3 regions of the Janthinobacterium sp. GW822-FHT07H11 genome follow, and region 2 is predicted to be linked to each of the others. Evidence: predicted binding sites of a transcription regulator. Region 2 holds the regulator's gene; each other region holds the start of a gene.
What was found. The regulator LexA, encoded in region 2, represses DNA repair genes until DNA is damaged. The targets are predictions, from matches to a motif close to ACTGTATNNNNATACAGT.
Positions count from the first base shown of each region.

Region 1 (10,315 bases), 800 kb from region 2:
GGTCCGCCCGGTAGCGCTGCACGGCGGCGCGCACCAGGTCAGCATGGCTGCGCGCCAGGTAGGAAAAATCGTGGTCCCAGCCCAGCTGCTCGAACAGGGCCTGGCGCAGCGCCAGGTCATAGCCGGCGCTGGCGCAATAGCGCAGCGCGCACAGCTCGAACTCCTCGCGCACGTCAAGATTGAGCATGGCGTCGTCCTGCAGCATGCGGGCCAGCGCGTCGCCCGCATCCGTGTGCCGCATCCATGCCAGGCAGCCTAGCCACAGATTGGCCGCTTCCTGCGCCGGATCGGTGGCGAGCACGCCCCATAGTTCCGGCGGCGCTGCGGGTTCCTGGGCGATGACGCCCCACAGTTCCGCAGGTGCGTGTTGCGCGGACTCGTCGATGACGCCCCACAGATCGGCCGGTTCCATGGGGGGCGCTTCTGGCGTTTCCGCCGCTGCCGCTTCGGCTTCGGCCGCTTGCGGTTCCGGCAGTTCCTCGGCAAACAGGTGCGCATGGCGCAGCGCGTATTCGTACGCTTCGCGCAGCTCCTGGAAGGCGGCAGGATCGTCTTCGGGACGCGTCGCCTTCAGGCGCTTCGCGTACGCGCGCTTGAGGGCGCGTTCGTCGCCCGTCGGCTCCGTGCCCAGGATCTGCCACAGGCCGCGCTGTCCGTTGTGCATGCCGCCGTCCATCTACAGGAAGCTTTCGCTCTCGACCTGGCGCAGCACCTCGTCGAGCGCCAGGCGTGCCTTGCGGATGGTGTTCGGGTCCTGCGTTTCCAGCGCGGCCTGGAAGTTGGCCGTATGCGCGGCCAGGTACTGGCGCACGTCACCCAGCGACTGCTCGTACAGCCGGTCGGCGCGCGTGACGAGGGTGCGGTTTTCCAGCTGCTCGCGCGGGTGGATCTTCAGGTCGGCCAGTTCCGCAAAACGCTGCTCGATCTGCTCCGGCGTCATCACGCCGGCGTTATCGCTGATGATCATCTTGTGGCGCTCCTGCGTGGCCAGCACCGTCACTTCGGCTTCCAGCACGCCGCTGATGTCATAGGTGAAGCGCACGTCGATGCCGATCTCGCCCGCCTTTTTGGCGGGAATCGGGAAGCTGATCTTGCCGAGGAAGACGTTGTCGGCCACCAGGCGCGACTCGCCCTGGAAGATCGCCACGTTGATTTCCTTCTGGTTGTCGTAGATGGTGGTGATGTTTTCCGTGCGCGAGACGGGCACCACGGAATTGCGCTCGATGATGGGCAGGTAGTGCCCGCCCTCATACTGGTTTGCGCCGACCTGGCGCGAAATCGAAATGCCCAGCGAATACGGCGCCACGTCCGTCATGACCACTTCGTCGAGGGCCGCGTCGCGCATCTTCAGGCCCGCCTGCACGGCGGCGCCCAGCGCCACGGCTTCGTCCGGGTCCAGGTGGATGGCGGGGAAGCGGCCGAACATGCGCGAGACGAGTTTACGCACCAGCGGCATGCGCGTGGCACCGCCAGCCAGCACCACTTCATCGAGTTCCGCGGCGCGGATGGTGGCGTCGCGCAGCGCGCGTTCCACGGGCAGGCGCAAACGGGCCAGCAGCGGTTCGCACAGCTGCGCCAGTTTGTCTTCGCCGATCTCCCAGCTGTATTCCTTGTCCTGGTAGCGCGTGGCCATGTGCACGGACGGCTGGTCCGACAGCAATCGCTTGACGCGCTCGGCTTCGTCGCGCAGCAGCTGCTGCTGGCGCGGGTCGAGCAGGCGGCTGCCGACGGCGTCGCGCAGGCCGCTGCCTTCCATGAAAGCGTCGACCAGCACGGTGACGAAGTCTTCGCCGCCCAAAAAATTGTCGCCGGCCGAGGCGCGCACTTCCATCACGCCCTCGAACAGCTCCAGGATCGACACGTCGAAGGTGCCGCCGCCCAGGTCGAAGACGAGGAATTTGCTTTCCTGTTCCTTGTCGCGGATGCCGTAGGCCAGCGCGGCGGCCGTCGGCTCGTTCAGCAGGCGCTCCACGCGCAAGCCCGCCAGCTGGCCGGCAATGCGCGTGGCCTTGCGCTGCGCATCGCTGAAATACGCGGGCACGGTGATGATGGCTTCCTCGACCTTGTGGCCCAAAAAGGCTTCGGCATCTTCCTTCAGCGCGCGCAGCACCATCGACGACAGTTCTTCCGGGCGGAATTGCTGCATGCCGAGGGTGATCTTCTTTTCGCTGCCCATGTAGCGCTTGAAGACGGCCGCCGTCAGCTGCGGATGCGTCTGCAGGCGCTCGCGCGCGGCGCGGCCCACCAGCACGCTGCCGTCGTCGTCGATGCTGACGCACGACGGCGTCAGGTGTTCACCGAGCGCATTCGGGATGATGGACGCCTTGCCGTCGCGCCAGATGGCGACCAGGCTGTTGGTGGTGCCCAGGTCGATACCGATGATCATCAGATATCCGCCTCCGCCTCATTGCCGTGTTCCTCGATCCAGGCGCGGCGTCCGGCCGCTTCGCCTTTACCCATCAACATGTTGAAGCGCGCGGCCGATGCCATGTGATCGATTTCGCCCAGGGTCACCGGCAGCAGGCGGCGCGTGTCCGGATTCATCGTCGTTTCCCACAGCTGCTCGGCGTTCATCTCGCCCAGGCCCTTGAAGCGCGAGATCGACCAGGCGCCCTGTTTCACGCCTTCCTTGCGCAGCTTGTCCTCGATGGCGACCAGTTCGCCGTCGTCGAGCGCATAGATTTTCTGGATCGGCTTCTTGCCGCGCGCCGGCGCATCCACGCGGTACAACGGCGGGCGGGCGATGCAGATATGGCCGCGCGAAATCAGGGCCGGGAAGTGCTTGAAGAACAGCGTGAGCAGCAGTACCTGGATGTGCGAGCCGTCCACGTCGGCGTCCGACAGGATGCAGATCTTGCCGTAGCGCAGGCCCGACAGGTCGGGCGAATCGCCCACGCTGTGCGGATCGACGCCGATGGCCACCGCGATGTCGTGGATCTCGTTATTGGCGAACAGGCGGTCGCGGTCCGTCTCCCACGAGTTCAGGACCTTGCCGCGCAGGGGCAGGATCGCCTGGAATTCCTTGTCGCGGCCCATCTTGGCCGAACCGCCCGCCGAGTCGCCCTCGACGAGGAACAGTTCATTGCGCGTGATGTCCGACGATTCGCAGTCGGTCAGCTTGCCCGGCAACACGGCCACGCCCGAGGATTTTTTCTTTTCCACTTTTTGCAGCGAGCGCTGGCGCGACTGCGCCTGCTTGATCACCAGCTCGGCCAGCTTTTTGCCATAGTCGACGTGCTGGTTCAGCCACAGTTCCAGCGGCGGCTTGGTGAAGGTCGAGACCAGGCGCACGGCGTCGCGTGAATTGAGGCGTTCCTTGATCTGGCCCTGGAATTGCGGGTCCAGCACCTTGGCCGACAGCACGAAGGAGGCGCGCGCAAACACGTCCTCCGGCAGCAGTTTCACGCCTTTTGGCAGCAGCGAGTGCATTTCGACGAAGTTCTTCACGGCGCCGAACAGGCCGTCGCGCAAGCCCGATTCGTGCGTGCCGCCATTCGAGGTGGGAATCAGGTTGACATACGATTCGCGCACGATGGCGCCTTCTTCCGTCCATGCCACCACCCAGGCTGCGCCTTCGCCTTCGGCAAAGCCTTCCGAGTCCGGCCCCGCGTATTGCGCGCCTTCGAACAGGGGAATCAGGGTTTCGCCATTCGATACCTGCGCCAGCGATTCGGTCAGGTAGCCGCGCAAGCCTTCCGCGTACAGCCAGGTTTGCGTATCGCCGGTTTTCGCGTTGGTCAGGGTGACAGTCACGCCCGGCAGCAGCACCGCCTTAGAGCGCAGCAGGCGTTGCAGCTCTGGCTGCGAGATATTGGGCGAATCAAAATACTTGGCATTGGGCCAGGCCGTCACGCGCGTGCCGGATTTCTTGCCGTCGCGCGGGGCGGGGCGGGAATGCAGTGGCTCGATCACGTCGCCATCGGCAAATACCATGTGATGCAGGCCGTTGCCGTCGCTTTCCTTGCGCCAGACGGTGATTTCCAGGCGCGATGACAGCGCATTGGTGACGGATACGCCGACGCCGTGCAGGCCGCCCGAGAACGCGTAGGCGCCGCCCGATCCCTTGTCGAACTTGCCGCCCGCGTGCAGCCTTGTAAACACGATTTCCACCGTCGGCACGCCTTCTTCCGGGTGCAGGCCGACGGGAATGCCGCGGCCGTTGTCTTCGACGGTGATGCTGCCGTCCGTGTTTTGCGTGACGGCGATATGCGTGCAATGACCGCCCAGCGCCTCGTCGGAGGCATTGTCGATCACTTCCTGGATGATGTGCAGCGGATTTTCAGTGCGGGTGTACATCCCCGGGCGCTGCTTGACGGGTTCCAGTCCCTTCAGGACACGGATGGATGATTCGCTGTAGTCGGATGCTGGTTTTTTAGTGGCCATACGTGTTCAAGCTAAGTAAAGACAGTGGTTGGAACGCCAGGCCGGAGCACTGCGCGGCGCAGGGAGGCGGCGGCGATAACTGTACGAATATACAGTATATCCCGTCCAGCGTCACTGGGGGAGGGCAGCGCGGCAGGCATGGCGTCCTTGTGCGGACGCTCGCGCATTCTATCTTGATCGGCGGGCAATAGCGCTACTCCTTGGCAACAACGGTGCGCCAAAGCACATCGATTCTCGCCGAGCGTGGACGATTTTATGCGGTAAAGCCCGTGTTTTTACATTTTGTTTACAGCCGCCTCCCCAGTCTTTACGAATTTTTTAGACCCTTTTGGCTAATCTGCTCACTATCAAAACAAACCTGAATGAGGGTGGGAATGGATATCGTGTATCTCGGCTTGATTGCCGTTTTTTTTGTCGTGGCAGCCGGCTTTGCCGTCGCCTGCGACAAACTAGGGAGCGTCAAATGAACGCGTTTTATGTGCTGGGCGCCGTCGTCTCGGCTGGCCTGCTGGTGTACCTGCTGGTGGCGCTGCTGAAAGCGGAGGATCTGTGATGACGACGCAATCGATACTGTTATTGGTGGCTTTCCTGGCCGTGCTGCTGGCCGCCGGCTATCCGCTGGGCCTGTACATGGCCAAGGTGGCCGGCGATGGCCCCGTGCGCGGCCTGGGATGGCTGCAAAAGCTGGAAAACCTGCTGTACCGCTGGTCCGGCCTTCCCGCCGACAAGGCCATGGGCTGGAAAAGCTATGCCATCGCCCTGATCGTCTTCAATACCGTGGGCGCCGTCTTCGTCTACGGCCTGCAGCGCCTGCAGGGCTTCCTGCCCCTGAATCCCCAGGGCCTGGGCGCTGTCAGCCCCGATTCCTCGTTCAATACCACCGTCAGCTTCGTCGCCAATACCAACTGGCAGGGCTACGGCGGCGAACAGACCATGAGCTACCTGACCCAGATGCTGGGCATGGCCTGCCAGAACTTCTTTTCGGCGGCCACCGGCATCGCCGTGATCTTCGCCCTGGTGCGCGGTTTCGCCTCGCGTTCGGGCAAGTCGATCGGCAATTTCTGGGTCGACCTGGTGCGCTCCACGCTGTACATCCTGCTGCCGCTGGCGCTGGCCCTGTCCGTTGTCTTCATGGGCGAAGGCATGATCCAGAATTTTTCCGCCTACAAGGAAGTGACCCTGCTCGACCAGGTGGCGTATGAAACGCCGAAAATGACGGCCGACGGCCAGCCCGTGCTGGATACGGCCGGCAAACCCGTGATGGAAGCGCAAGTGGCGACGACGCAGACGATCGCCATGGGCCCCGTCGCGTCGCAGGAGTCGATCAAGCTGCTGGGCACGAATGGCGGCGGTTTCTTCAATGCCAATTCCTCGCATCCGTATGAAAACCCGACCGTGCTGTCGAACTTCCTGCAGATGCTGGCCATCTTCATCATTCCCGCCGGCCTGTGCTTCACCTTTGGCCGCATGGTGGGCGACCTGCGCCAGGGCTGGGCCGTGCTGGCCGCGATGACCCTGATCTTTGTCGTCATGACGGCCGGCGTGATGAGCGCCGAGCAGCAAGCCAATCCCGCCTTGCAAGCGCTGGGCGTGGACCAGCAGGCCAGCAGCCTGCAATCGGGCGGCAATATGGAAGGCAAGGAAACGCGCTTCGGCATCAGCTCCTCGACCCTGTTCGCGGCGGTGACGACGGCCGCATCGTGCGGCGCCGTCAACTCCATGCACGATTCCTACATGCCCCTGGGCGGCATGGTGCCGCTGCTGCTGATGCAATTCGGCGAAGTGGTGTTCGGCGGCGTGGGCACGGGCCTGTATGGCATGCTGATGTTCGCCATCCTGGCTGTCTTCATTGCCGGCCTGATGATAGGCCGCACGCCTGAATACCTGGGCAAGAAAATCCAGGCCTATGAAATGAAGATGGTGTCGCTGGCCATCCTGATTACGCCAGCCCTTGTATTGACGGGTACGGCGATCGCCGTGATGGTGGAACCGGGCAAGATCGGCGTGGCCAATCCGGGTGCGCACGGTTTCTCGGAGATCCTGTACGCCTTCACGTCGGCGGCCAACAACAACGGCAGCGCGTTTGCCGGCCTGTCCGCCAACACCCCGTTCTATAACGTGATGCTGGCGATCGCCATGTGGTTCGGCCGTTTCGGCGTGATCGTTCCCGTGCTGGCGGTGGCCGGCTCGCTCGCCGGCAAGCAGCGCCTGTCGGCCAATGCCGGCACCATGCCTACGCACGGTCCCATGTTCATCGGCTTGCTGATCGGTGTCGTCGTGCTCGTCGGCGTGCTTAATTACGTTCCCGCGCTGGCCCTGGGCCCGATCGTCGAACACCTGCAACTTTTCATCAAATAAGAGGCTACCATGTCACGCACAAGCCTGACTTTGTTCGATTCCGCACTGATTGGCCCCGCCATCGTCGATGCGTTCAAAAAACTCGACCCCCGCACGCAGTGGCGCAGCCCCGTGATGTTCGTCGTTTATGTGGGCAGCATCATCACGACCTTGCTCGCCATCCAGGCCCTGAATGGCCAGGGCGAGGCGCCGTTCGGTTTCATCGTCGCCGTCGCCGTGTGGCTGTGGTTTACCGTGCTGTTTGCGAACTTCGCCGAAGCGCTGGCCGAAGGCCGCAGCAAGGCCCAGGCGGCCTCCCTGCGCGCCTTGAAGCAGACGGTGATGGCAAAAAAAATGCAGACGCCGAAATACGGCACTTCCTGGCTGCCCACGCCTGCCACCGACCTGCGCAAGGGCATGACGGTGCTGGTCGAGGCGGGCGACGTGATTCCCGCCGACGGCGAAGTGACGGCAGGCGTGGCATCCGTCGACGAAAGCGCCATCACGGGCGAATCGGCGCCCGTCATCCGCGAATCGGGCGGCGACTTTTCCGCCGTCACGGGCGGCACCCGCGTGCTGTCGGACTGGCTGCTGGTGCGCGTGTCCGTCAATCCCGGCGAAGCCTTCATCGACCGCATGATCGCCATGGTCGAAGGCGCCAAGCGCCAGAAGACGCCGAACGAGATCGCCCTGACGATTTTATTGGTCGCCCTGTCCATCGTCTTCCTGATCGTCACCGTGACATTGCTGCCGTACTCGCTGTTTTCCGTGGCGGCGGCCGGCAGCGGCACTCCCGTCAGCATCACGGTACTGATCGCGCTGCTCGTATGCCTGATCCCGACCACCATCGGCGGTTTGCTGTCCGCCATCGGCGTGGCTGGCATGAGCCGCATGATGCAGGCCAATGTGATCGCCACCTCGGGCCGCGCCGTGGAAGCTGCCGGCGACGTGGACGTGCTGCTGCTCGATAAAACGGGCACCATCACCCTGGGTAACCGCCAGGCGTCAAGCTTCGTGCCGGCGCCCGGCGTGACGGAACAGCAGCTGGCCGACGCGGCGCAACTGGCCTCGCTGGCCGATGAAACGCCGGAAGGGCGCAGCATCGTCGTGCTGGCCAAGCAGAAGTTCAATATCCGCGAACGCGAGATGGCCAGCCTGCATGCCACGTTTGTCCCGTTCACGGCGCAGACGCGCATGAGCGGCGTGGATATCCCCGCCGGGGAGCATGTGCGCCAGCTGCGCAAGGGCGCGGCCGACTCCATGAAGAAATACGTGGAAGCGCTGGGCCAGCCGTATCCGGACGAGGTGGCGCGCGCCGTCGACGATATCGCCCGCCGCGGCAGCACGCCGCTGGTGGTGGTCGACGACGGCCGCATCATGGGTGCCGTGGAACTGAAGGATATCGTCAAGGGCGGCATCAAGGAGCGCTTCGCGGAATTGCGCCGCATGGGCATCAAGACGGTCATGATCACGGGTGACAACAAGCTGACTGCGGCGGCGATTGCCGCAGAAGCGGGCGTCGATGATTTCCTCGCCGAAGCGACGCCGGAAGACAAGCTGAAACTCATCCGCAGCTACCAGGCCGAAGGCCGCCTGGTGGCGATGACGGGCGACGGCACCAACGATGCGCCCGCGCTGGCCCAGGCCGATGTGGCCGTGGCCATGAACTCGGGCACGCAGGCGGCAAAGGAGGCGGGCAATATGGTCGATCTCGATTCGAACCCGACCAAGCTGCTGGAAATCGTCGAAATCGGCAAGCAGATGCTGATGACGCGCGGCTCGCTGACGACGTTCTCGATCTCGAACGACATCGCCAAGTACTTCGCCATCATCCCGGCCGCTTTCGTGGGCACCTATCCGCAGTTGAAGGCGCTCGACATCATGCATTTGGCGAGTCCCGCCTCGGCCATCATGTCGGCCGTGATCTTCAATGCCTTGATCATTGTCGTGCTGATTCCGCTGGCGCTGAAAGGCGTGCAGTACCGGGCCATCGGCGCGGCCAGCCTGTTGCGCCGCAACCTGCTGATCTACGGCCTGGGCGGGATTATTTTGCCCTTCATCGGGATCAAGCTGATCGACATGCTGCTGTCTGCCCTCAATCTCGTCTAAAGGAACCATCATGAGCACTATCGTACGTCCCGCCCTGGTCCTGTTTGCCGCACTGACCGTGATCTGCGGCGTCGTCTATCCGTTTGCCACGGCCGGCATCGGCCAGCTGGCCTTCAGCGATGAAGTCAACGGCAGCATCGTCGAGCGTGATGGCAAGCCCGTCGGCTCGACCCTGATCGGCCAGTCCTTCACCTCGCCCAAGTATTTCTGGGGCCGTCCATCGGCCACGGCGCCGATGGCGAATAACGGCGCCGGTTCGGGCGGTTCGAACCTGGGACCGACCAATCCGGCCCTGGTGGACGCCGTCAAGGCGCGCATCGCCGCCCTGAAGGAAGTCGATCCCGGCAACACGCGCGCCATCCCCGTCGACCTGGTGACGGCGTCGAGCAGCGGCCTGGACCCGGAAATCAGCCTGGCGGCCGCCCTGTACCAGGCGCCGCGCGTGGCGCGCGTGCGCGCCGTGCCGCTGGCGCAGGTGGAAAACGCCATCGCCAAGGTGCAGAAAACCGCGTACATCGGCTTTTTTGGCGAACCGCGCGTGAATGTGCTGGAACTGAATCTGGCGTTGGATGCCATGGCAAAGTAAGCTGGCAACGATGCGCAGGTGGGCAAACGTTGGCCTGGATCGGCGTAGGTTGGCGTAGGTCGGCTTAGCGCAGCGTAAGCCGACACCACCACCAGCCAGGCCAACAATGTCGTCGGATTACGCGCAAGCGCTAATCCGACCTACGTGCTTACGTCGCCGCTTGACGCCACGGCAAAATAACAAGATAGCATTACGCAAGAAGATTAAAATACAACATGCTCCCCAACGACAGCCAACGCCCCGACCCTGATGCCCTGCTGGCGCAAGTGCAGGCACAGGAAAAGAAAGCCGCGCGCGGTCGGCTGCGCATTTACTTTGGCGCCTCGGCCGGCGTCGGCAAGACCTATGCGATGCTGGCGGCCGCCCGCAAATTGCTGGCCGATGGCCAGGACTTGCTGGTGGGCGTGGTGGAGACGCATGGACGCCAGGATACGGCCGCGCTGCTGGACGGCCTGCCGCTGCTGGCCCGCAAGGCGGTCGAGTACCGTGGCAAGACCCTGTTCGAGTTCGACCTGGACGAGGCGCTGCGGCGCGCGCCGTCCCTGATACTGATGGATGAACTGGCGCATTCGAACGTGCCCGGTTCGCGCCATCCGAAGCGCTGGCAGGATGTCGAGGAATTGCTGGCGGCCGGCATCGACGTGCTGTCGACCGTGAATGTGCAGCACCTGGAAAGCCTGAACGACGTGGTAGGCGGCATCACGGGCGTGCGCGTGGCCGAAACCTTGCCCGACACGGTGTTCGACGGCGCCGACGAAGTGGTGCTGGTCGATATTCCCGCCGACGAATTGCTGCGCCGCCTGAAGCTGGGCAAGGTGTACCAGCCGCAGCAGGCCGAACGCGCATCGCAGCACTTTTTCCGCAAGGGCAACCTGATCGCCCTGCGCGAACTGGCCTTGC
Region 1 is NZ_CM179507.1:5,882,009-5,892,323, reverse strand. Features, by position in the region: gene AC3RCJ_RS26020 (hypothetical protein) at 1-664, opposite strand, end outside; gene AC3RCJ_RS26015 (molecular chaperone HscC) at 677-2,386, opposite strand; gene AC3RCJ_RS26010 (DNA topoisomerase IV subunit B) at 2,386-4,383, opposite strand; gene kdpF (K(+)-transporting ATPase subunit F) at 4,847-4,936, shown strand; gene kdpA (potassium-transporting ATPase subunit KdpA) at 4,936-6,741, shown strand; gene kdpB (potassium-transporting ATPase subunit KdpB) at 6,751-8,829, shown strand; gene kdpC (potassium-transporting ATPase subunit KdpC) at 8,840-9,415, shown strand; gene AC3RCJ_RS25985 (DUF4118 domain-containing protein) at 9,631-10,315, shown strand, end outside.
Region 1: a site for LexA is predicted at 4,462-4,479, ahead of AC3RCJ_RS26010 (DNA topoisomerase IV subunit B). Genes of this name have one in related genera too.

Region 2 (10,315 bases):
TTCGATCGCATGCACGCGGTTTTCCAGGTCGTCGAAATTGGTCATCAGGCCGAGCATCTCTTTCGCGCCCTTGACGCACAGTTCCGCGTGCTGGTTAAACAATTCAAAAAACTTGCCCTCAGTGGGCATCAAGCGTCCAAACATGTCATTCTCCGTTAAGCATTGAGTCGTGTTATTTACTACAGAAAGCCGCCCCGTATGAGGGGGCGGCCAATGGAATTGCCAGTGCTGCTGAGTCTTAGTCGCCTTGGTAGAGCGCCAGGCCACCACTGTAATTGCCAAATTTGGTGTACTGCCCCATGAAGGTGAGGCGGATGCTGCCGATTGGACCGTTACGCTGTTTGCCGATGATGATTTCGGCCGTCCCCTTGTCGGGCGAGTCGGGGTTATACACCTCGTCGCGGTAAATGAACAGGATCACGTCGGCATCCTGCTCGATAGCGCCCGATTCGCGCAAGTCGGACATCACGGGCCGCTTGTTCGGGCGTTGCTCCAGCGAGCGGTTCAGCTGCGACAGCGCGATCACGGGGCAGCCAAGTTCTTTCGCCAGCCCTTTCAAGCCGCGCGAAATCTCGGAAATCTCGGTGGCGCGGTTGTCGCCCGGCGTATTGGCCGACATCAGCTGCAAGTAATCGACGATGATCAGGCCCAGCTTGCCGCATTGGCGCGACAAGCGGCGCGAGCGGGCGCGCAGCTCGATGGAATTGAGCGCCGGCGTTTCATCGATGTACAGCTGCGCGTCGTTCATCTTCTGGATCGCGTTCGTCAGGCGCGGCCAGTCTTCGTCGTTCAGGCGGCCCGTGCGCAGGCGGTGCTGGTCCAGCTGCCCCACGGAACCGAGCATACGCATGGCCAGCTGGGCGCCGCCCATCTCCATCGAGAACACGGCCACGGGCAAGCCGCTGTCGATGGCCACGTTTTCGCCGATGTTGACGGAAAACGCCGTCTTGCCCATCGATGGGCGGCCCGCCACGATCACCAGGTCGCCCGGCTGCAGGCCCGAGGTCATGCGGTCGAGGTCGATGAAACCGGTGGGCACGCCCGTGATTTCACTCTGGTTGTCGCGGCTGTACAGTTCGTCGATGCGCTCGACCACCTGCGTCAGCAGGGGCTGGATGGCGGTCCAGCCCTGGGCGCCGCGCGCGCCCTCTTCGGCGATGGCGAAAATCTTCGACTCGGCCTCGTCAAGCATCTGCTTGACTTCCTTGCCTTGCGGGCTGAACGCCGTGCCGGAGATATCGTCGGCCACCGTGATGAGTTTGCGCAGCACGCCGCGGTCGCGCACGATCTCGGCATAACGGCGGATGTTGGCGGCCGATGGCGTGTTTTGCGCCATGGCGTTCAGGTAAGCGAGTCCGCCCACATCCTCGGCCTTGCCGAGCTGGGTCAGGGTTTCAAAAACAGTAATGACATCGGCTGGCTTGGAAGCGTTAACCATCTTGACGATTTGCTCGAAGATGATGCGATGGTCATAGCGATAGAAATCCTCCGCGTGCATGAAGTCGGCGATGCGGTCATATGCGGCATTGTCGCGCAGCAGACCACCAATGACGGATTGTTCTGCTTCGATCGAATGCGGCGGAATACGGAGGGAATCCAGTTGCGGATCAGAGGGGGCGTTCATGGCGCGAATTATACCCGCTTCGGCGTGCGGGCAAAAAAAAAGGGCGAAAAATCAGCGAAAAAAAGACGACAAAAAAGCCGGGCGAACCCGGCTTTTCATAGTACTTGACAGTACGGTAGCGCATGCGGGCCAGGCCCGCAGACGATTACGCGTTCGCGTCTGGAACGACAGCGATGACAACTTCCACGACCACGTCGGTGTGCAGAGCAACCGAAACGTTGTGCTCGCCAACGATCTTCAGCGGGCCGGTAGGCATGCGGATTTGTGCTTTTTCAACAGCAAAACCTTGCTTGGTCAGCGCTTCAGCGATGTCGAAGTTGGTGACGGAACCGAACAGACGGCCATCGACGCCAGCTTTTTGAGCAACTTGAACGGTCAGGCCGCTCAGTTTTTCGCCCTGGGCTTGCGATGCAGCCAGTTTGGCGGCAGCAGCTTTTTCCAGTTCGGCGCGCTTGACTTCGAATTCAGCAACGGCCGAAGCCGTGGCACGACGTGCCAGGCGTTGTGGGATCAGGAAGTTACGTGCGTAACCGTCTTTGACTTTGACGACTTCGCCGAGGTTACCGACGTTAACAACTTTTTCTAACAGAATGATTTGCATAGTTCTTCTCCAGGAATATCTGACCGATTAAGCGTGGTGCAGATCGGTGTATGGCAGCAGCGCGAGGAAGCGAGCGCGCTTGATTGCGGTGTCGACTTGGCGCTGGTAGTGCGCTTTGGTACCGGTCAGGCGTGCTGGCATGATCTTGCCGTTTTCTTGGACGAAGTCTTTCAGCGTGTCGACGTCTTTGTAGTCGACTTGCTCAACGTGAGCTGCGGTGAAGCGGCAGAACTTCTTGCGTTTGAACAACGGATTTTGCTGTTTGCGTTTTTCTTTAAGCTTGAGCTTATTTTTGTCGAACTTTTTACCGAATGCCATGTCAGGCTCCTGTATCTAAAATGCGCTAGTCGGGAATGACTGCACTAAAATCAATGATGTGAAACACCAAACTCTTGCTGTTGCGGCTCTTCCTGGCCAGGAAACCCGTGAACTGATATACCCCGCCCAAGCTTGCCTGACTGAACCGGCCTGAGATTTCGCCAGCGGCTAGCGCGGCAACATCAAACTCGGTCAAACGGGCAATTCCTGCTTCCATCTGCTGCGAACTGTGTTGCAATACTGCATTCACAATCGGCAGCCCTGCCGGGGTATAGCGCAATATTTCGCGCTCGGCAATGATGGCGGTAACTTGTAGCTGGTTCAGCGCACGATCCTGGTCAAGAATTAAGCTGCTGCTGCGGCTGGAGCGGCTGCTGGTGCTTCGGTGCGGTGGCTTTTGGCCGCGTCTTCGCGTTGTACCGATTTCATCATCGGCGAAGGAGCTGTTTCAGCTTTCTTCATTTTAACGGTCAGGTGACGCAACACGGCATCATTGAATTTGAATGCTGTTTCCAACTCGACCAGGGTCTCGTTGTCGCATTCGATGTTCAGGCAGATGTAGTGTGCTTTAGGCAGCTTTTGGATCGAGTAAGCCATTTGACGGCGGCCCCAATCTTCCACGCGGTGAACCGAACCGCCGCGGGTGGTTACGCTGGCTTTGTAGCGTTCGATCATCGCGGGCACTTGCTCGCTTTGGTCCGGATGGACGATAAAGACTATTTCATAATGACGCATGCAAACTCCTTCAGGTCGGATTGATAATCGCCCACCCCGGCGTCAAGACGGGTGTGGGAAGGTCAGCCGAAGATTATAACCGCTATTGGCGAAGTATTCAATCATTCCTTCCGCAACGGCCACCAGCACGTCGCCACACCCCCGCATTTCAGCCCGGCGCGACTATTTCTTGCAAAATCACGCAAAAAGCCCGAAATCCGCTTGCATAGTCGGCGATACTGTACAAAAATACAGACTGTTCATATAGACAGCATTTTAGTATGCACCCACCGCTCATGATCAAGCTGACAGCACGACAAGAACAAATCCTGAACCTGATCAAGGACGCGATTGAAAACACGGGTTTTCCCCCTACCCGTGCCGAGATCGCCAACGAATTGGGTTTCAAATCGGCCAATGCGGCCGAAGAACATCTGCAGGCCCTGGCCCGCAAGGGCGCCATCGAGATTTCGCCGGGCACTTCGCGCGGCATCCGCCTGATCGGCGTTGCCGCTGAAACAGCGCCATCGAAGGTGCCGGCGGCCCTGCTGATGTCGCTGCCGCTGATCGGCCGGGTGGCGGCCGGCTCGCCCATCCTGGCGCAGGAAAACCTGGAAGCGAGCTACAACGTCGATCCGGCCCTGTTTTCGGCCAAGCCCGACTTCCTGCTGAAAGTGCGCGGCTGGTCCATGCGCGACGCCGGCATCATGGATGGCGATCTATTGGCCGTCAAGAAGGTCGACAGCGCCAAGAACGGCCAGATCGTCGTGGCCCGCATCGGCGACGAAGTCACCGTCAAGCGCTACAAGAAGACGGGTTCCGTGATCGAACTGCTGCCGGAAAACCCGGACTTCAAGGTCATCACCGTGTCGCCGGAAGATGAATTCGCCCTGGAAGGCCTGGCCGTGGGCTTGATGCGCAGCTGGCATTAAACCGCTGCACACAAAAAGGGCCGCAACAGCATGACTGTTGCGGCCCTTTTCATTTGTCCGGCGACTTATACATCGAGTGCCTGGCGGAAATCCTCGAGCAAATCCACCTCATCCTCGATACCGACGGAAACGCGGATCAGCGACTCGGCGATACCCATGCTGGCGCGGCGCTCGGCGCCCATCTCATAGAAAATCGTGTGGGCGACGGGAATGACCAGGGTGCGCGTGTCACCGAGGTTGCTGGCCGGAATAGCCAGATGGAGACGATTGAGGAAATCGAAGCAGTCGATGCCGTCCTTCAATTCAAAGCTCAACAGCGAACCATAGCTGCGGAACAAATCCGTCGCCAAGGCGTGCTGCGGGTGCGAGGCCAAACCCGGGTAATGCACTGCCGCCACGCGCGGGTCGGCGGCCAGCATGGTGGCCAGCGCCAGCGCGTTCGAGCAGGTACGGTCCATGCGCAAGGCCATGGTTTCCGCGCCGACGGCGATATGGTGCGCCGCTTCCGGACCCAGCGAGGCGCCGAAGTCGCGCAAGGCCTTGGCGCGGATTTGCGCGATGCCCCACTGCGCCGGCGCCGCCTTCTTGTAGTTCTCGAAAATATTCGGATACTGCGTCCAGTCGAACACGCCCGTGTCCGTCAAGCTGCCGCCCAGCGCATTGCCGTGGCCGCCGATGGATTTCGTCAGGGCGTTGACCACCAGGCCCGCGCCCACGGCTTTCGGGCGGAACAGGTAGGGCGTCGTCATGGTGTTGTCGACGATATACAAAATGCCTTTCTCGCGGCACAAGTCACCGATTTTTTGCAGGTCGGCGATCTGCGTGCGCGGATTGGCAATAGTTTCCACGAATACAATCCGCGTGGCCGGCGTGATGGCGGCCGCCACGTTGGCCACATCGGTGGCGTCGACGAACGATACGGCGATACCTTGCCCCGTCACCGTTTGCCACAGGCTGTTGGTGTTACCAAACAGAAAGGCCGACGACACGACATGGTCGCCCGCGCGCAACAGCGATTGCACCACGGCGCCGATGGCGCCCATGCCGGTGGCGAAACACAGGGTGGCCACGCCGTCTTCCATCTTGTTGACCTTGTCTTCCAGCGCGGACACCGTCGGGTTGCCCTGGCGGCCATAGCGGAAACCGGGCTCCTTGCCCTGGAAGACGGAAGCGAGCTGGCGCGCATCGGCATAACCAAACGCGACGGAGGTGTGCACGGGCTTGTGCAGCGAGCCGTGCTCGATGCCCTTGCGACGGTCGTTATGCAGGATGGTGGTGGTAAAGCCGTAGTTTTTTTTATCGTTCATGATCGCGGAGCAAAAAAAGCCCGGCGCTAGCCGGGCAAGATAATTACGCTTCTGTCGTTGCCAGGTTCAGGTTCAGCTGGGAACGCGGCGTATCTTCGGGCGCTGCCGCCTTCGGATGGTGGCGCGCGTATTCCAGGCGGTCCAGGTATTCCTGCGACACGTCGCCCGTCACGTAGACGCCGTCGAAGCACGAGGCCTCGAAGTTCGTCAGGGCCGGGTTGACGTCGGCGATCGCCTGCTTGAGCGCGCCGATATCCTGGTACACCAGGTAGTCGGCCGTGATTTCGCGGCACACTTCTTCCGTCGTGCGGCCATAGGCGATCAGTTCGTCGCGCGTCGGCATGTCGATGCCGTACACGTTCGGGTAGATCACCGGTGGCGCGGCCGAGGCGAAGATGACCTTTGTCGCGCCCGCTTCGCGCGCCATCTGCACGATTTCACGGCTGGTGGTGCCGCGCACGATGGAGTCGTCGACCAGCAACACCACTTTATCCTTGAATTCGGATGGAATCGCGTTGAGCTTCTGGCGCACGGATTTCTTGCGCGCCGCCTGGCCCGGCATGATGAAGGTGCGGCCGATGTAGCGGTTCTTGATGAAGCCTTCGCGGTACTCGATGTTCAGCGCCATGGCCAGCTGGATGGCGGCCGGACGCGACGAGTCGGGAATCGGCATGACCACGTCGATATGTACGCCAGGCAACTCCGTGCGGATCTTTTCCGCCAGGTATTCGCCCATTTTCAGGCGCGTGGCGTACACGGAGGCGCCGTCGATGACGGAGTCGGGACGGGCCAGGTAGACGAATTCGAACACGCACGGGTTCAGGCTGGCGTTGTCGGCGCACTGGCGGCTGTGCAATTGCTTGTCAGCATCGATGAAGACGGCTTCGCCGGGACCGATGTCGCGCACGAAACGGAAGCCCATGCCTTCCAGCGCCACGGATTCGGAGGCGATCAGGTATTCGGCGCCCTGCTCCGTTTCATTGATGCCCAGGCACAGCGGACGGATGCCGTGCGGGTCACGGAAGGCCAGCAAGCCCACGCCGGCGATTTGCGCCACGGCAGCGTAGCCGCCCTTGACGCGGCGGTTCAGCACGGTGACGGCCTTGAAGATGGCGTCCGGGTCCAGGTTCAGGCCCGTCGTCGCTTCCTGGATTTCATGCGCCAGCACGTTGAGCAGCACTTCCGAGTCGGAATCGGTATTGATGTGGCGGCGGTCGTTCTTGAACATTTCCTGCTTCAACTGTTCCCAGTTGGTCAGGTTGCCATTGTGCGCCAGGGTGATGCCGAACGGCGCATTCACATAAAACGGCTGCGCTTCCTCTTCGCTCGACGAACCGGCCGTCGGATAGCGGCAATGACCGATGCCCGAGTTGCCTTGCAGCGAACGCATGTTGCGCGTACGGAAGACGTCACGCACGAGGCCGTTGGCCTTGTGCATGGAAAACATACTGCTGTGATTGGTCGCAATCCCTGCCGCATCCTGGCCGCGATGTTGCAAAAGCAACAATGCATCATAGAGCAATTGATTGACAGGTTGATGGGAAACGACGCCGACGATGCCACACATGGTGTGCTCCTAAACTGTGCTACTGATTTTAAAAAAAATTCAAAATTTCACATGCTGCGCGTAAGCGGCAGGCAGATAAGGCTTGATGGCGCGCGCGCCCTGCTCCGCGAACGGGCTGAGCAGCGCGTTTTTCCAGAATGGCTGCTGCGGTATGGATGTCATGCCACACAAGATGACGGCGGTCAGCACGATCACAAGCCCCCGCGCCAGACCGAACAGGCTGCCCAGGGTGCGGTCGGCCAGGCTCATGCCCGTCACCTTGACCAGCGCGTCGACCGTCATGCCAAGCAAGCCCATCAGGATGCGCACACCGATGAACAGCAGCACGAAGGCCAGCAGCAAGCGGATGGCTTCGCCGGGCACCGCTTCAGGCAGGAATTTCGCCAGGGTGGCGCCATAGGCGTTGGCAATGACAAAGGCCACCACCCAGCTGACCAGGGACAGCATTTCCTTGACCAGGCCGCGCATCATGCTGATCAGCACGGATGTCGCCAGCACGAACAGCACCAGGTAATCGAAGATCGTCACGCCCGCTCAACCCTGCAAGGTCACGCCGGCACCAGGCTGCCGCCCAGGCCCAGCTTTTGCAACTTCGCGCGCGTCTTTTCCGCGTCTTCACGGCTGCTGAACGGCCCCACCCGCACGCGGATGCGCTCGCCCGCCGGGCTGGAGACTTTCTGCGTGTACGACTTGATGCCCGCCTCGCGCAGCTTGTCCTGCAATTCATCGACCTTGTCCTGCGTCGCCAGGGCCGCCACCTGCACCACGAACTTGCCGCTGCCGCTGTCGTGCGGCTTGTCCTGCGTTTTGTCGACGGGCTTGCCTTCCAGGATGGCCAGCGCGCGCGCGGCATCGTCGGCCGATTGCGCCGGCTTGGCCGGTTTCGCCTCGGGCTTGGCTTCGGGCTTCACCTCGTGCCGGGGTTCAGGCTTGCTCTCGTGCTTAGGTTCCGGCTTGGCTTCATGCTTGGGCTCGGGCTTCGCTTCCACCTTGACCGGCTTGGGTTCGGGCTTGGGTTCCGGTTTCGGCTCCGGTTTCGGCTCCGGTTTCGGCTCCACGTATTGCGGCTTGGCTGGCGCGGGTTCGGCAGCTGCCAGCACCGGCGCCGGCTTGGCTTTCGGCGGCAATGGCGTATCGACGAATTCCTCGCTCTGGTCCAGGCCACTGCTCGAGGCCACCGGCGCGGACGCCGGCACGGGCTGCACGGGAGCGGGGGCTGGCGCGGCGGCAACCTTGTCTTTCGACGGGATGTCGATGGCGATGTCATGGACGGGCGCCTTCGGTTCGGAATCGAGCAGCATCGGCAGGCCGACGGCCACGCCCAAGGCCAGGGCGATGGCGCCGACCAGGCGGCGGCGCGCGCGTTTCTTTTCCGGCAAGACCGGGTCCGGCGTTTCCTTGCCGCCCCGGCGCGAACCACCACCACCGGAGGTATTGGCGGCGCGCTTGCGGGTCGGCGACTGCGCTTCGCCAGGAACATAAAAGCCGCTGTCTTCGCCAGAGGATTCTTGCTTGTTTTTAAACAGTTTCGAGAACAAGCCCATGCGTGATTTTCAATCGAATGCGTTTCAGTGAAGTGAGGATTTTCGGGCCTTCATCACACCGGCAACGGTGAGGAAAGAACCAAAGACCACAATTCTATCATTCTCACCGGCCCGGCTCATTGCATTTGCAAAAGCTTGTGCCGGATCATCAAAAATAGACACAGTATGCTCGCTGCTGTCAGGCTTGCCTTCCAGCATGATCTGCACCTTGGCAGCCAGTTCGGAAGCCGTGGCCGCGCGCGGCGAAGGCAGGCCCGCCAGGCACCAGTGATCGACGTGTTCGCTCATGGCGGCCAGCACGCCATCGATATCCTTGTCCTGCATGGAACCGAACACGGCGTAGGTGTATGGGTGGAAGCCCATATTGCCCAGGTTCTGGTTCAGGGCCGAGGCTGCGTGGGGATTATGCGCTACATCAAGGATCACGCTGGGGCGGCCAGGCAAGACCTGGAAGCGGCCAGGCAATTCCACCGTCACCAGGCCCGTGCGCACTTCCTGCGCGCCCACGGGCAGTGTCAATTTCAGCACTTCCAGCGCAGCCAGCACGGCCGTCGCATTCAGGATCTGGTTGGCGCCGCGCAAGCTCGGATACGCGAGCGAATTGCGGCGCTGTTCGCGCCCGCCGTAGTTCCACTGCTGCTTGTCGCCCGAATAGTTGAAATCGCGGCCCATCAGCCACAGGTCGGCGCCGATGGCCTCGGCATGGTCGATCAGCGACTGCGGCGGCACGGGGTCGCTGCAGATGGCGGCCTTGCCCGGGCGGAAGATGCCGGCCTTTTCAAAGCCGATCGCTTCGCGCGTGTCGCCCAGGTAATCCGTGTGGTCGATGTCGACGCTGGTGACGATGGCCACGTCGGCGTCGATCACGTTGACGGCATCGAGGCGCCCGCCCAGGCCCACTTCCAGGATGGCCACGTCCAGCTTGGCTTGCGACAGCAGATGCAAGATGGCCAGCGTGGTGAATTCGAAATACGTGAGCGGCGTATCGCCGCGCACGGCTTCGACGGCCTGGAAGCTGGCGACGAGCTGCTCGTCGCTGGCCATCTCGCCCAGCACGCGCGCGCGCTCGTTAAAATCGAGGAAATGCGGCTTGATGTACAAGCCCACTTTGTAGCCGGCACGCAACAGTACGGATTCCAGCATGGCGCAGGTGGAACCCTTGCCATTCGTGCCCGCCACCATGATCACGGGGCAACTAAAAGCGAGCTGCATGCGCGCCTTGACGGCTTGCACGCGATCCAGGCCCATGTTGATCTGGGTTTCCGAATGGCGGGTTTCCAGCAGGGCGAGCCAGTCCGGCAATGACGTAGGGAGGTTTTGCATGGGAGACTTCTTGAAGGATGCGATGCGCAAGGCGCAGAAGAGATATAACGAGGCAGGACGATGTAGGTCGGGTTAGGCCAAAGGCCGTAACCCGACGCCAGCGGTAAATTAAGCCAGCACTTCCACGGCCTGGTTTTGCAACAAGGCCAGCAGACGGGCGATTTCTTCGCGCATCTTGCGGCGGTCGACGATCATGTCGACGGCGCCCTTGGTGACGAGGAACTCGGCGCGCTGGAAGCCTTCCGGCAGTTTTTCGCGCACGGTGTTTTCAATCACGCGCGGGCCGGCAAAGCCGATCAGCGCTTTCGGCTCGGCGATGACGACGTCGCCCATGAAGGCGAACGAGGCGGACACGCCGCCCATGGTCGGGTCGGTCAGCACGCTG
Region 2 is NZ_CM179507.1:5,083,368-5,093,682, forward strand. Features, by position in the region: gene AC3RCJ_RS22365 (DUF47 domain-containing protein) at 1-144, opposite strand, end outside; gene AC3RCJ_RS22370 (replicative DNA helicase) at 239-1,624, opposite strand; gene rplI (50S ribosomal protein L9) at 1,770-2,225, opposite strand; gene rpsR (30S ribosomal protein S18) at 2,253-2,543, opposite strand; gene priB (primosomal replication protein N) at 2,569-2,868, opposite strand; gene rpsF (30S ribosomal protein S6) at 2,889-3,278, opposite strand; gene lexA (transcriptional repressor LexA) at 3,554-4,189, shown strand; gene AC3RCJ_RS22400 (cystathionine gamma-synthase family protein) at 4,255-5,496, opposite strand; gene purF (amidophosphoribosyltransferase) at 5,540-7,063, opposite strand; gene AC3RCJ_RS22410 (CvpA family protein) at 7,103-7,591, opposite strand; gene AC3RCJ_RS22415 (SPOR domain-containing protein) at 7,612-8,607, opposite strand; gene folC (bifunctional tetrahydrofolate synthase/dihydrofolate synthase) at 8,632-9,930, opposite strand; gene accD (acetyl-CoA carboxylase, carboxyltransferase subunit beta) at 10,039-10,315, opposite strand, start outside.

Region 3 (10,315 bases), 1.6 Mb from region 2:
CATGGCCGCCTGTGCGCTGCTGTTGGGCGCTTGCGCCAGCAAGCCCGCCAAACAGACGCCCGTGCTGGTGCAGACGCCGCCCCGCGTGGTGGTGGTGATGGACCCCCAGCTGGCCGAACTGCTGGCGTACCAGAACGCCTTGCGCCTGATGACGCCGTCGGAACTGGCGAAGGCCCAGCTGGACCTGGCCAAGGCCGACACGGCGCCGCAGAACGCCATCCGCCGCGCCATGCTGCACGCCAGCGTGCGCGCGCCGGGCGACCTGGCCCGCGCGCAGGCGCTGCTCGAACCGCTGGCCACGGCCACCGGCAAGGACGCGCAACTGCTGGCGCCGCTGGCGCAATTGCTCGGCGGCCAGTATGCGGAGCTGCGCCGCCAGGAAGACAGCCTCGACAAGCTCAATGCCCAGCTGCGCGACGCCCAGCGCCGCATCGACTTGCTCAATGAAAAACTGGAAGCGCTGAAAAACATCGAGCGCAGCCTGTCCGTGCGGCCCGCCGCGGGAGTGTCGAAATGAGCGAGCACGCCCACATTTTATTGGTCGACGACGATCCTGACCTGCTGCGCCTGCTGACCATCCGCCTGCAAGCGGGCAATTACCGCGTGACGGCCGTGGGCAGCGCGGAAGCGGCACTGGCGCGCCTGGCCGTGGAGTTGCCGGCCCTGGTCATTACCGACGTGCAACTACCGGGCCGCGACGGCCTGGCCCTGTTCGATGAAATCCGCCGCCAGCACGCGGCCCTGCCCGTGATTCTCTTGACGGCGCATGGCACCATTCCCGACGCCGTCGAGGCGACGGCGCGCGGCGCGTTTGCCTACCTGACGAAACCGTTCGACGGCAAGCTCTTGATGGAAAAAGTGGCCTGCGCCGTCAACCTGTCCACCGTCATGCCGGCGCCGGCGTCCGGCGACGAAAGCTGGCGTGCCGAACTGATCAGCCGCAGTGCGCAGATGGCCGAGCTGCTGGCCGAAGCCAAGCTGGTGGCCGGCTCCGACGCCAGCATCCTGATCCGCGGCCCCAGCGGCACGGGCAAGGAATTGCTGGCGCGCGCGCTGCACAACGCCAGCCGCCGCGCCAAGGCGCCGTTCATCGCCGTCAATTGCGGCGCCATTCCCGAGCAGCTGCTCGAATCGGAACTGTTCGGCCACGTCAAAGGTTCGTTTACGGGCGCCGTCGGCAACCGCGAAGGTTTGTTCCAGGCGGCCGATGGCGGCACCCTGTTTCTCGATGAGATCGGCGACATGCCGCTGCCGCTGCAGGTGAAACTGCTGCGCGTGCTGCAGGAGCGGGCCGTGCGCCCCGTCGGCGCCGACCAGACCCGGCCCGTCGACGTGCGCCTGCTGTCGGCCACGCACCGCGACCTCGATGTGGCCATGGCGGAAGGGCAATTCCGTGAAGACCTGTATTACCGCCTGAACGTAGTGACCTTGACCCTGCCGCCGCTGGCCGAGCGCCGCGAAGACATCGCCTTGCTGGCGAACCATTTCCTGCAGAAGCTGGCCGCCAAGTACGACAAGCCGCTGAACGGCTTCGCGCCCGACGCCCTGACGGCCCTGGTGGCGGCGCCCTGGCCCGGCAACGTGCGCCAGCTGGTCAATGTGGTCGAGCAGGTGTGCGCGCTGGCCACGGCGCCGCTGGTGCCCTTGTCCCTGGTGCAGCGGGCCTTGCGCGTGCCCTCGCTCGAAGCGCTCAGCTATAACGAAGCCAAGCAGCGCTTCGAACGCGACTACCTGATCCAATTGCTGCGCCTGACGGACGGCAACGTGGCCGACGCGGCCCGCCTGGCCGACCGCAACCGCACGGAGTTCTACCGTTTACTGCAGAAATACGAGCTGACGCCAGCCCTGTTCCGGCTTGACGGCGACCCTGTCGCTGATTAGCGACAAAAATAAGGTGTTGTAAATCAGCGACTTAGCCTGAAACATTGATATTGTTGCCACAAGCTGTCGCTGGCAGGCGACAAAAAGCCCGGTTTTTCGTGCCGGATGCGCCTGAAACGCACTGGAAAAATCGAGTCTTCATGTAAGTTATTGATTTTAAATGAAATTTAAAAGCTGGCACGGCGCTTGCTGTATGGGTAGGTGTGACGCTTCAAAGTGTTGCTTTATCCAAGTAAGAAGCTTTTAACTTCATTGAGAGGAACTACCATGCAAACATCGAAACTGTTCAATACCCTGGTCGCCGCTATCGTACTGTCGGGCGCTTCGATCACCGCTTCGCATGCAGCTGACTCCGCCCCAAAAGCACAAGCTCCTGCTGACACCGTCGTGGCCGCCAACGCTGCCGCCGCCGTCCCTGATGAAACCATCACTTCCTCGGCCAAGGCCGCCCTGAGCGCCGATGCGCAAGCCGCTGCCCTGCCAGTCAAGGTAGCAACCCAGCAAGGCGTGGTCGTCCTGTCGGGCGACGTGCCGAGCGCCGAAGCGGGTGACCGCGTCGTGCAGATCGTCGCTTCCGTGAGCGGCGTGAAAGAAATCAAGAACGAGCTGAAAGTCAAAGCCGCCGGCTAATTGCCCTCGCGCTGTACTTTACTCCGGGTTGCCCTGTCTGCGGACAGGGCATTTTTTTGTGCCATTGTGTCCACAAGCCACGCTTGCTTGCAGGCAGGTAGCTCGGCAATGGGGTTAGAATAGCCAGCACTGGCGCCGTTTCCGGCGCTTTTTGTCATCCATGGCGCAGTGTTGCAAGGCTGGGCCGCTACCAGGCTACCGCATGTCTTCTTTTTCCCCCGCCGCCCTGCTGCGCAATCTGAAACCCGACAATTTCACCATCGCCCTGCTCGTTACCGTGGCGCTGGCCAGTTTCCTGCCCTGCACGGGCCAGACGGCCGTGGTCTTCGGCCATATCACCACGGTGGCCATCGCCGCCCTGTTCTTCCTGCACGGCGCCAAGCTGTCGCGCGAAGCCGTGGTGGCCGGCGTCATGCACTGGCGCCTGCATTTGCTGGTGCTGGCCAGCACGTTCATTTTGTTTCCCCTGCTGGGCCTGGCCCTGCGGCCGCTGGCGCTGACCTTCCTCACGCCCGAGCTGTACGTGGGCATCCTGTTCCTGTGTGCGCTACCATCGACCGTGCAATCGTCGATCGCCTTGACGGCCATGGCGCGCGGCAATGTGCCAGCCGCCATCTGCAGCGCCTCGGCCTCGAATTTCATCGGCATCTTCCTCGCGCCCATCCTGGTGGGCTTGCTGGTGGCCAAGGGCGCGGAAAGCAAGTCGTCGGTGGACGCGGTATTGTCGATTGTCATGCAATTGCTGCTGCCCTTCCTGGCCGGCCAGTTCCTGCGCCGCTGGATAGGCCGCTGGGTCGACCGCCACAAGGCCATGCTGAAATTCGTCGACCAGGGCTCGATCTTGCTGGTGGTCTATACGGCCTTCAGCGAAGCCGTCAGCGAAGGCCTGTGGCACACGATCTCGGTGGAAACCTTGGTCGCCCTGGGCGTGTTCAGCATCGTGCTGCTGGCCCTGGTCCTGGGCCTGATGACATTCATCAGCCGCCGCCTGGGCTTTAACAAGGAAGACGAGATCGCCATCGTCTTTTGCGGTTCGAAGAAAAGCCTGGCCAGCGGCGTGCCCATGGCCAAGGTCTTGTTTGCCACGCACTCGCTGGGCATGGTGATTTTGCCGCTGATGCTGTTCCACCAGATCCAGCTGATGATCTGTGCCGTGATCGCGCAGCGCTATGCGCGGCGCGACGAGGCGCAGGAAGTGCCGGTGACGACGCCGTGATGCGGCTCCTGCAGTAGCCGCAGCGCCTGCCGCAAGCCATCGACAATCACCGCGTAGGCCTGGCGCCGGCTCTCTTCGTCCCGTGCGCGCAGCACGTACGACGGGTGATACACGGTCACCACCCAGCGCCCGTCGCGTTCGATGGGCGTGCCGATCAGCGGCGTCATGCTGGCCGCGCCATCCTGCAGTACGGATTTTAATGCCGTGCTGCCCAGCGCCACGACCACCTGCGGTTGCACGCTTCGTAGCTCTTCCTCCAGCCAGCCGCGGCAGGCGAGGATTTCGCGCTGCGCAGGCGTCTTGTGCAGGCGGCGCTTGCCGCGCGGTTCCCACTTGAAATGCTTGACGGCATTGGTCAGATAGATGCTGTCGCGCGCCAGGCCCGCTTCCTGCATGGCCTGGTCCAGCACGGCGCCGGCCGGGCCGACAAACGGCTGTCCGGCCAGGTCTTCCTGGTCGCCCGGCTGCTCGCCGACGAGCATGATGCGGGCGGTGTGCGGGCCTGTGCCGGGCACGGCTTGCGTGGCGCTCTTCCATAACTCGCAGCGGCGGCACTGGTCCAGCGTCGTGGCAGTCGCGCGCGCGGGTTGGGCCCGCTCGGAGTTGATCTGGATCATGGCGGCGCCCTGGCGCTGTCCCACGCTGGCCGTCTGGCCCGTGCGCCGCTCGCCGTTGGCTGCGCCGCTCAGCATGGCGGGCACGATGGCGCCTTCGGGTAAATTTTTCCAGAAGCGCGAGGGGATATGGCTGTGCAGCAAGTCGGCATTCACGCGCGCGGGATTGAAGATGCTGCGGTAGTAGGTGAGCCATAGCGCTACGCCCGCATCGTCGATGTCGGCCGCGCCACGCAGCAGGGCCGGTCCCGCGTGCAAGGTGGCGCCATCCCACAGCATGCTGGCATCCGGTGTGGCGATCATCCAGCTGATGGAGCCCATGCGGCGCGCGAAGTGGCGCGCCACCTGCGGCAGCACCTCGTGCGTGGGCTCGAACCAGGCGACAAAACGGGGCGCGCCGTCACTGTCCGGCCGCTCGCGGAAGCGCACATACGCATGCATGTCGTGCTCCTCGCGCCGCACGGCCTTGACCATGGCGTGCAGGCGCGCGCCGTCCGCGTCGGCCGGCGACACCACGTCGTGCTGGCCCTGCTGCCAGCGCCAGAGCACCTGGTACAGGAAGGCCCAGCGGTCATGCACGTTGAAACAGGCGGCGCTCTCCAGCAATGCCACCAGTTGGCGGGGCAGGCGCAGTAGTGGCGCGTTGGTATCCGTGGCCTCTGGCGTGGAGGAAAACAGGTCGCCCTCGCCGGGCTGCGATTGCCAGGCCACTTCCGCAGGCGGCACGCCGCGCGCGATCAGTTCGCGCGCCGCCGCGCGCCACGCGTCGAACGATTGCGCCAGCCGGACGACACTGCTCATGCCGCCTGCAACTCCGGCCACAGATTCATTTGCTGCGGTGCATCGGCCATGGCGCGGCGCAGGTGTTCCGAAGCGGTGGTGTCGCGCGCGGGAAAGTAATCGGCCGTGATGATGAACGGGGCAATCTTTTTCATGCTGCAGCGCAGGCGCGACAGGTCGGCATAGCGCACCTGGCGCAAGCGGCGCAGGTCGACGATGCGCTGCGCGTTGCGCAGGCCGATGCCCGGTACGCGGGCGATCATGTGCTGCGCCGCGCGGTTCAAGTCCAGCGGAAAATGTTCGCGGTGCGCCAGCGCCCAAGCCAGTTTCGGATCGATGTCGAGCGCCAGGTTGCCGCCGCTGGCGGGCAGCAGTTCGCTGGCCTGGAAACCATAGCTGCGCAGCAAGAAATCGGCCTGGTACAGCCGGTGTTCGCGCAGCATGGGCGGCGGCGCCAGCGGCACGCTTTTCGGGCTGTCGGGGATGGGGCTGAAGGCCGAGTAGTACACGCGCTTGAGTTTATAGCTGCCGTACAGGGTCTCGGCCGTGGCGAGGATCTGCTGGTCGTCGCTGGCGTCGGCGCCGACGATCATCTGCGTGCTTTGCCCGGCCGGCGCGAAGCGGGGAGAGCGCGGTTCTTCGGCCTTTTCATCGAGCTTGCGACGGATGGCGCCCATGGCCAGCTTGATCGTGTGCACGCTCTTTTCCGGCGCCAGCTTTTGCACGCTGTCCTGGGTCGGCAATTCGATGTTGACGCTGAGCCGGTCGGCATAGCGGCCCGCCTGCGCGACCAGGGCGGGGTCCGCATCGGGGATGGTTTTCAGGTGGATGTAGCCGCGGAACTGGTGTACTTCGCGCAACTCGCGCGCCACCTGCACCAGCTGCTCCATCGTGTAGTCGGCCGACCGGATGATGCCGGAACTGAGGAACAGGCCGTCGATGTAGTTGCGCAGGTAAAAGTCGCTGGTCAGTTTCACCACTTCGGCCACCGTAAAGCGGGCGCGCGGCACGTTCGAGGTACGGCGGTTGACGCAGTACTGGCAATCGTACAGGCAGTAATTGGTCAGCAGCACTTTCAGCAGCGAGACGCAGCGCCCGTCCGGCGTGTAGCTGTGGCAAATGCCCATGCCCGAGGTGGCGCCAAAACCGTCCTTGCCGATGGAATCGCGCTTCGGTGCGCCGCTGCTGGCGCAGGACGCATCGTACTTGGCCGCGTCGGCCAGGATTTCCAGCTTGTCCGTCAATTCCATGGCTCACCTCGATATACTGTGTTTATATACAGTATATCAGGGAATCGGCTTGGTACCGGCTTGATCTGTGCAATGGCAGAACGCTATATATCGGTGTATATTACGGGCCTGGTTCTCTTCTCATCAAGGATACGATCATGCGCCTCACCTCCCTCGCCCGCCTGCTTGGCGCCACCCTGCTCGCCACCGCCGCTACCTCCGCCCTTGCCGGCGAAGTGGTGGTGTCGGCCGCGGCCAGCCTGACGAACGCATTCAAGGATGCGGCGCAAAGCTACGAGGCACAGTATCCGGGCAGCAAGGTGTCCTTGAACTTTGCCGCCTCGGGCGTGCTGCTGCAGCAGATCGTCAAGGGCGCGCCCGTGGACGTGTTTGCCTCGGCCGACCAGGAAACCATGGATGCGGCGCAAAAGCAGGGCCTGGTGCTGCCGGCCGACCGGCAGGATTTCGTCGGCAACAGCCTGGTGCTGATCGTGCCGCACGATAGCAAGCTGGGCATCAAGAGCTTGAGTGACCTGACGCACAAGGGCGTGACCCGCGTGGCCATCGCCAATCCGGCCAGCGTGCCCGTCGGCCGCTATTCGGAAGGCGCGCTGAAGAAGGCGAATCTGTGGGACGCCGTGCAGCCGAAAGCCATCGGCACGCAGAACGTGCGCCAGTCGCTCGACTACGTGGCGCGCGGCGAAGTCGATGCGGGCTTTGTCTACGCCACCGACGCGGCCATCATGAAAGACAAGGTCAACGTCGTGCTGGACGTGCCATTGGACGCGCCCGTGCTGTACCCGATCGCCACCATCAAGGGCAGCGGCAATGCGGCCGAAGCGAAGCGCTTCGTCAGCTACCTGCAGACGGCGCCGGCGCAAGCCATCCTGGCCAAGTACGGCTTCAAGAAACCCTAAGGCCACCGCGCCCGCATGGATATCGCCTGGACCGCGCTGGCCCTGTCGCTGAAAGTAGCGGCCTGGGCCACGGCGCTCAATTTGCTGCTCGGCATCGGTACGGGCTATCTGCTGGCGCGCGCGCGTTTTCCCGGGCGCGAGTTGCTCGACGCCCTGTTGACCCTGCCGATGGTGATGCCGCCCACCGTGCTCGGCTATTACCTGCTGGTGCTGCTGGGCCGGCGCGGCACCCTGGGCATCTGGCTGCAGGATAACTTCGGCATCAACCTCATTTTTACTTGGCAGGGCGCCGTGATCGCCTCGACCGTGGTCGCCTTTCCCCTCGTCTTCAAGCCCGCGCGCGCCGCCTTCGAGGCCGTTGACGGCCAGCTGGAGCAGGCGGCACGCGTGCTGGGCATTTCGGAGCTGGCGATTTTCTTCCGCGTTACGTTACCGCTGGCCTGGCGCGGCATCCTGGCCGGCGTGCTGCTGGGATTCGTGCGCGCGCTCGGCGAATTCGGCGCCACGCTGATGGTGGCCGGCAGTATTCCCGGCAAGACGCAGACCCTGTCGGTGGCCGTGTATGAAGCCGTGCAGGCGGGCCAGGATGACGCCGCCAACATGCTGGTGCTGATCACCTCGCTCGTCTGCATCGCCGTGCTGCTGGCCGCCGGCCGCCTGGCGCCCGGGCGCATCGTACACAAATGACGCCCATGCAACTCGACCTCGACATCCGCGCCACCTTGCGCTCCGGCAAACGCCGTTTCGACATGCATGTGCAATGCACGTCCAGCAGCCAGCGCATCGCCGTGTATGGCCCCTCCGGGGCCGGCAAGAGCATGACCCTGAAAGCCATTGCCGGACTCTTCACCCCGGAGGCGGGCCATATCCGCCTGAACGGGCGCACCCTGTTCGATTCGGCCGCCGGCATCAACTTGCCGCCGCAGCAGCGCAATGTCGCCTACCTGTTCCAGGATTACGCGCTGTTCCCGCACCTGACGGTGCGCCAGAACGTGGGTTTTGGCCTGAGCCGCGGCTGGTTCAACCCGCGCGCGCGCGAAAAATTGCAGAAGGTCGAGCATTGGCTCGACGCGTTTCACTTGCAGGAACTGGCGCACCAGTATCCCGACGAGTTGTCCGGTGGCCAGCGCCAGAGGGTGGCGCTGGCGAGGGCGCTCGTGGCCGAGCCGGCCGCGTTGCTGCTCGACGAGCCGTTTGCCGCCCTCGATCCGGCCCTGCGTGTCAAAATGCGGCTGGAACTGAGCCAGTGGCAGCAGCGCCTGGACGTGCCCATGATCCTGATCACACATGATCCGGAAGATGCGCGCATCCTGGGTGAGCATGTGCTTTACTTGCGTGACGGACAAATTGACAGCATGGAAAAAAATAAGGCATGGGGTGAACGCATTGGATAAATCAGCGGCAGCGGAAATCGGCCTGCAAGGCTCGGTATGGATGACGGTGGGCGGTGAGCACCTGGGCGGCGCCGGCAGGGTGGAATTGCTGGGCGCCATCGCCGAGTGCGGCTCCATCACGCAGGCGGCCAAGCTTGTGAAGATGAGCTACAAGGCGGCCTGGGACGCCATCGACGCGATGAACAACCTGGCCGGCGAGCCGCTGGTGGAGCGCCTGACGGGCGGCAAGGGCGGCGGCGGCACGCGCCTGACGCAGCGGGGGCGCCAGTTGGTCGACAATTTCCGTATCATCGAGCGCGAGCATGCCCGCTACCTGCGCCAGCTGGGCAGCCAGGCCGAAGGCATCGCCGACGATCTTTTACTCATACGGAGAATGGCCATGAAAACCACGGCACGCAATCAATTCCTCGGCAAGGTGGCCGAACTGAAACAGGGCGCCGTCAACGATGAAGTGACCCTGGAACTGCCGGGCGGCCAGCACATCGTGGCCATCGTCACGCAGGGCAGCAGCGCAAGCCTGGGCCTGGTGCCCGGTGCGGAAGCGTTTGCGCTGATCAAGGCTTCGTCCATCATCCTCGTGGCCGACAGCGCCGGCGCGCGCTTTTCGGCGCGCAACCAATTGGCCGGGCTGGTGACGCGCGTGCAGACGGGCGCCGTGAACACGGAAGTGGTGCTGGACCTGCCGCATGGCGGCACGATCGCCGCCATCATCACCAACCAGAGCAGCAGCGAGCTGGGCATCGAGATCGGCAGCAATGTGACGGCGATTTTCAAGGCGTCCAGCGTGATCCTGGGCGTGCCGGCGTAAATGGGGTAGGTCGGATTAGCGCGCAAGCGCGTAATCCGACAAGGTTCCGGGGTCAGACCCGGCGGGTCTGACCCCAGTTTTACGTTGCAGGCTTAATCCTTCAGCCTGGACAACCAATCCGCCGCCGCTGCCAGCACCCGTTCCAGTTCCTGCGCCGCCTGTGCCAGCAGCGCCGGTACCTCGTCCAGGCGGCCCGCGTCGATGGCTTCCTCGGTGGCAAACGCGGCGCGGATCAGGCGCTTCGTGCCCAGCGTCCCCACGGAGCCGCGCATGCTGTGCAGGATGCGCGCCACGTCGCTGTGGCGGCCCGCCTGCAAGGCCGTTTCGGCGTCGCGCAAGGGCGTCATGCCCTTGTTCAGCGCATCTTCCACCATGCGCCGCAGCACGCCGCGTCCCTTGGCGTCGCGCCCCATCACGCGCATCAGCGGCGCCATGGAAAACACCTCTTCATCGACGGCCGGCGCCGGCTCGGCCGCCTGCAGCTGTGGCCGCTTCGGCAGGTGGCGCGCGATCACGGCCATCATCTCTTCCACCACCACGGGCTTGGCGATGAAGTCGCTGATGCCGGCCGTCATGCAGCGCTCGCGTTCGGAGGCCAGCACGCCGGCCGTCATGGCGATCACGGGCAAGGTCAGGCGCAGTTCCGTGCGGATGATGTGGGTGGCGCTGAAGCCGTCCATGACAGGCATCTGCATGTCCATCAGCACGATGTCGTAGCGCAGCGCTTCCGTGCGCAGCCGTTCCACGGCCTGCAGGCCGTCGCCGACCACGTCCAGGGTAGCGCCCATGTGTTCGAGGATGCCGCGCGCCACGGCCTGGTTCAGGTGGTTGTCTTCCACCAGCAGG
Region 3 is NZ_CM179507.1:331,651-341,965, reverse strand. Features, by position in the region: gene AC3RCJ_RS01475 (hypothetical protein) at 1-517, shown strand, start outside; gene AC3RCJ_RS01470 (sigma 54-interacting transcriptional regulator) at 514-1,881, shown strand; gene AC3RCJ_RS01465 (BON domain-containing protein) at 2,149-2,511, shown strand; gene AC3RCJ_RS01460 (bile acid:sodium symporter family protein) at 2,714-3,727, shown strand; gene AC3RCJ_RS01455 (UdgX family uracil-DNA binding protein) at 3,679-5,142, opposite strand; gene AC3RCJ_RS01450 (putative DNA modification/repair radical SAM protein) at 5,139-6,371, opposite strand; gene modA (molybdate ABC transporter substrate-binding protein) at 6,509-7,267, shown strand; gene modB (molybdate ABC transporter permease subunit) at 7,283-7,954, shown strand; gene AC3RCJ_RS01435 (sulfate/molybdate ABC transporter ATP-binding protein) at 7,960-8,661, shown strand; gene AC3RCJ_RS01430 (TOBE domain-containing protein) at 8,702-9,469, shown strand; gene AC3RCJ_RS01425 (response regulator) at 9,562-10,315, opposite strand, start outside.
Region 3: a site for LexA is predicted at 6,387-6,404, ahead of AC3RCJ_RS01450 (putative DNA modification/repair radical SAM protein). Genes of this name have one in related genera too.